DNA from 2 places in the Halobacillus trueperi genome. Region 2 is predicted to be linked to the other one. Evidence: riboswitches for the same ligand, from Rfam matches in the RefSeq annotation. Region 2 holds a riboswitch; the other holds the start of a gene.

Region 1 (2,208 bases), on a different contig from region 2:
GTTTGAGTTATGCTTTCGTCTTGTAATTTGTAATGTGATCCTGCAGTGTGTCGTCACTGCCGAACAGGAAGTGTTTCTTCATATCCGGGGAATACGTGGAGTTTACAGCTGTACGGCCGACGGTTTCTGCCACTTCACGAAGCATAGCCGGAGAAGCTCCACAGCAGAGTCCCAGGTAGTTTACACCAATGCTGTGCGCTTCTTTAGCCCATTCCGCAAGCTCATACCTGTTCGTATAGAGCGGATCCAGGGACGTTGGGAACGTTGTTTCCGTTGGTAGTGTACAAGCACAGCCACCGTCCGGCAGGTTGAAGAAGGTAGGGTGTTCTTCCGTCGTGCGGTATGGAATGGGAAGAGCACCTACATAACCGTCCACCGTATGACGGATCTTCTCTACATACGGCTGCATCGTTGCTGGTCCGCGGAAGCAGTTCATCCCGACTACAAGGGCGCCTTTTTCTTTTAATAAGCGGCAGGCTTCTTCTACTTCGTAGCCATCTCGCAGAATATTTTCACCCATTAAACCGAATGTGATCACGGCAGGGAGATCTTGTTTTTGAATTTCTTCGAGAGCGATCAGCGCTTCTTCATAGTAATAGAAGGTTTCTCCGTTCACAAAATCTACGCCTTCTTCCTTACACCATCCGATCATCTCCGCAAACATGCTTCTTGTTTTTTCAACAGCTTCAGGATCATCCGGGTTGAACAGGTTCGTGTTGGAAATGTTCCCGGCTACGAGTGCTTCTTCCTCAGGGTGCTCCTCGGCAACCTCTTTGGCTAGACGTATGGCCTGACGGTTAAGAGGCTCTAATAAATCCTCTTTGCCTATGATTCTCATTTTCTCGCGGTGGCCGTTATAGGTAAAGGCTAAGACGACGTCGGAGCCTGCGAGCATATAGTCACGATACGTCTGTTTTAGTGCCTGGGGGTTATCGAGAGCTACTTCAGGTACAAAAGAACCCGCCTGTAAATAGCCGCGGCGCTCCAATTCAAATAAGTATCCTTCTCCACAAATAACGGGTCCATCCTGTAATCTTTGTTCTAATGATCGTTTCATTTCATTCCACAACCTTTCCTTTTTTTAAGAGTCATTCATTTATAAGAAAGCTAATGCCCTTTTTACAGAGACACGCTGACTTTCTGGATGGGTATGGGCTGGAATTGTTTCAATCCTTTTGAGCCCCACGGTCATTCTTCTACTTCAAAAAAAAATAAAGGACCTCCTTGGATAAGGGGGTCCTTTATGTATAAAGAGTCTCCTTATCTTCAAGGTATCACTACTACCTTCTGGATTTAGCACCGTGCCGATGGCTGGTTGCTGAGGTATCAAAGGGCCAGTCCCTACACCTCTCTGGATAAGTTTTATTATTATGTAGTTTTTGGAAAAGCAGCAGTTGAGCCCTTTACGTAAGACGTATGCCTGGATTAGGGATCAAACTGAACATTCATGTTGAAAATTAGGCGTTTATTATTTCGCTTGCGATTTACAATACAGGAAAATGAGTGAAGAATCAATGGAATTTTCAGAAAAAGTTTTGGACTTTATTCTGATTCATTTTATTTTGGTGCCTTATTTTGGTGCCTGACCCCCAGTACGTTACCACTTTAGCTAGGTGGGGGTCAGGCATCAAAAACGAGTGATTTACAAAGGTTAGTGATTCGTCAATCAGATGGTTCGGTAATTCATCCATAGAAATATTTGCTTTCAAGTATATAGCTTTCTTTTACAAGGAGGACAGAAGAGGCGGGCAAGGATTTATGATTTTTAGTGATTGTATTAATTCGTTTAAAACAGACATATGTTATAGAGTCAATCAATAGGTACACAGGGTGAAGCTTTTATGAAAGAGATCAAAAATAAATTGTAACGATGGTATCCTTTTCTTCCATACGAGATTATGTGTTTGATGGCTATCCATGACCATCATTCGATTATAAGTTCTGTGAAAAGGTGTGAATGCTGTGGTCTTTATGTTTGATAAAGATCGATTCGTAGATGAACGCATGTTGAGTGTCAGTGTGAAGAATAAAGGTCTTAATTATGGATTGGGCTGCATAGATGGGATAAGAGCTTTTTGGAACGATGAGAAAGAGGAATTATTTATTTTCCGATTAGAAGATCACATGAAAAGGTTGCACGGATCCGGAAAGAGTTTGTTCATTAACATCCCTTATTCTGTAGAACAATTGTCTTCCATAACAAAACAA
Region 2 (2,208 bases):
CTTAAGAGGCGTTTTTTAATTCTCTTTTTCCTTTTTCAACAGTGAATTTCGGATATCTGAAAGCAATGGCTAAAAGCCCGGCCACGGCTGTAAGCAGCGGATAAATACAAAACGGAACAATCGCAACAGGAGAAATGCTCGCCACACCCGCTACCGCTAAAATCTGTCCGCCATAAGGAATAATCCCTTGAACAGAACTGGCAAAAATATCGAGAATGCTTGCAGAGCGACGCCCTTCAATGCCATATTCATCAGATATTTGTTTGGCAAGAGGCCCTGCTGTAATGATGGAAATCGTATTGTTCGCAGTAGAAAAGTTGACGGCCGTCACAATCCCTGCGATGCCGAGTTCCCCGCCGCGATTGGAGTTCACTTTCCTGCTCACGGCTTGCAGCAAAAATTCAATGCCTCCATTTGCTCGGATCAATTCTACAAGTCCACCCAGCAAAATCGCAATCATGGCAAGTGTCTGCATATTCGTAAATCCATCCCCTACGAGAGTTACAAACTCCATGCCGGAGAATTTTCCAAGCGCAAGTCCAACTCCACCGGCAAAAACAATCCCTCCAATAAGAACAAATATAACGTTCACCCCAGCAATCGCGAATCCAAGGACACCTAAATAGGGCAGGATTTCCACAATGTTGTACGTGTAGTTCTCCGACAGACTAGCTGAGGCATCTGCCGTCATCACACCAAAGATTACAGCCGTAACAATGGCTGCGGGAAGAACGATGAAGAAATTCGCTTTGAACTTCTCTTTCATTTCTGTTCCCTGTGTACGTACAGCAGCAATGGTCGTATCCGAAATGACAGAAAGGTTGTCCCCAAACATCGCACCACTGACAATCGCCCCCATCACCAAGGCAAGTCCGATGTCTGTCTGCTCCGCGACACCCAATCCAATTGGAGCAAGAGCCACAACCGTACCCGTGGATGTTCCCATGGAAATCGAGATGAAGCAGCCGATGACAAACAATCCGACGACCATCCAACCGCCCGGCAGGTAGGTTAAGCCGAGATTGACAGTCGATTCAACCGCTCCCATTCCGGATGCCACGGCAGCAAAAGCCCCCGCAAGCAGGAAAATGATGACCATTAAGATGATGTTCGGATGTCCTCCCCCTTTCGTCAGCTGGGATATTTTCGTTTGGAAATCCGCTTTACGGTTCATAGCTAACGCGACTAGGATCGCTACGAACAGGGCGACAAGTACAGGCATTTTATAAAAATCCCCTGTGATGATTCCTGATCCAATGAAAAGTAAAATAAAAATCGCAAATGGGATAAGTGCGAAAGCATTGCTCAATGGTTTTGTCATAATTTGACCTCCTTTTTATATAACTCATCAGAATAGTTGGTTTTATCCCGAGAAAAGTTCCTGATCCACAAGAAGGTCGCAAACAAAAAAGAGCCTTCTCACATAAGAAGGCTCTTGAATCGTATACGTTCATTCCTTCTTATCTCTCAAGTGATCATCACTTGCTGGAATTAGCACCGGCCAACCGATGTTGGTGGTTGCTGAAGCTTCACAGGACCAGTTCCTCTGCTTCTCTTGATAAGAATTATTCAATTGAGTTAATGGTTACTTTACAATAAAAACCATTCGATGACAAGTGTTTTTTCAGAAAAAGTGTTATCGATCATAACGCCCGATGACTTCCATCGCTTCTTCAGACAAAGAGGTGTCGATGGCATCATTGAAGTCAATATCTCCACTGATGGCGCCGTTCGCGTCATACATCTCGAATTGTTTCTTAATATCATCGATAAACATTTCCCCGTTCGGGTCGAGCCCAGTTACGCCTACTTTTTTCCACACGTCAGCGTCTTTCAATGCCGTATGCTTAGTCATGATATCAACCACTTCATCAAGGCCTTCATCGTGAAGGAACGCATCATTGTAATCGCGCACACCCTTCAGGTAGGCCGCCATAAAACGTACGGATACGTCGGTTTCTTTTTCGATAAAATCAGGCGACCCAAGCACCATCGCAATTTGTGCATCCGGAGCGAAATCTGTGGCGTCACCGAAACGAACGTGCAGATCCTGCGCTTCCCCTTGAGTGATCAGTGGTTCAATTTGAAGAGCGGCATCAATCGACTTGTTGCCCATCGCAGCAAGCATGTTCCCAAAGTCAGACATGAGGACAAATTCTACATCGTCTTCGGTCAGCCCAGCGTGTTCAAGCATGCGCTGGAAGATAT

Evidence for each region. Region 2 has a riboswitch for S-adenosylmethionine ahead of DYE48_RS10505 (Na+/H+ antiporter NhaC family protein). Riboswitches for the same ligand answer to the same signal wherever they lie in the genome.
Region 1: it holds a riboswitch for S-adenosylmethionine, as region 2 does, so the genes downstream of both, DYE48_RS11690 (homocysteine S-methyltransferase family protein) here and DYE48_RS10505 (Na+/H+ antiporter NhaC family protein) in region 2, are expected to answer to the same signal.

Annotation. Positions count from the first base shown of each region.
Region 1 covers NZ_QUAE01000008.1:90,108-92,315, reverse strand. Annotated here, with positions in the region: gene DYE48_RS11690 (homocysteine S-methyltransferase family protein) at 8-1,057, opposite strand; SAM riboswitch class I at 1,258-1,362, opposite strand; gene DYE48_RS11685 (branched-chain amino acid transaminase) at 1,972-2,208, shown strand, end outside.
Region 2 covers NZ_QUAE01000007.1:29,268-31,475, forward strand. Annotated here, with positions in the region: gene DYE48_RS10505 (Na+/H+ antiporter NhaC family protein) at 2-1,321, opposite strand; SAM riboswitch class I at 1,458-1,565, opposite strand; gene DYE48_RS10510 (ABC transporter substrate-binding protein) at 1,637-2,208, opposite strand, start outside.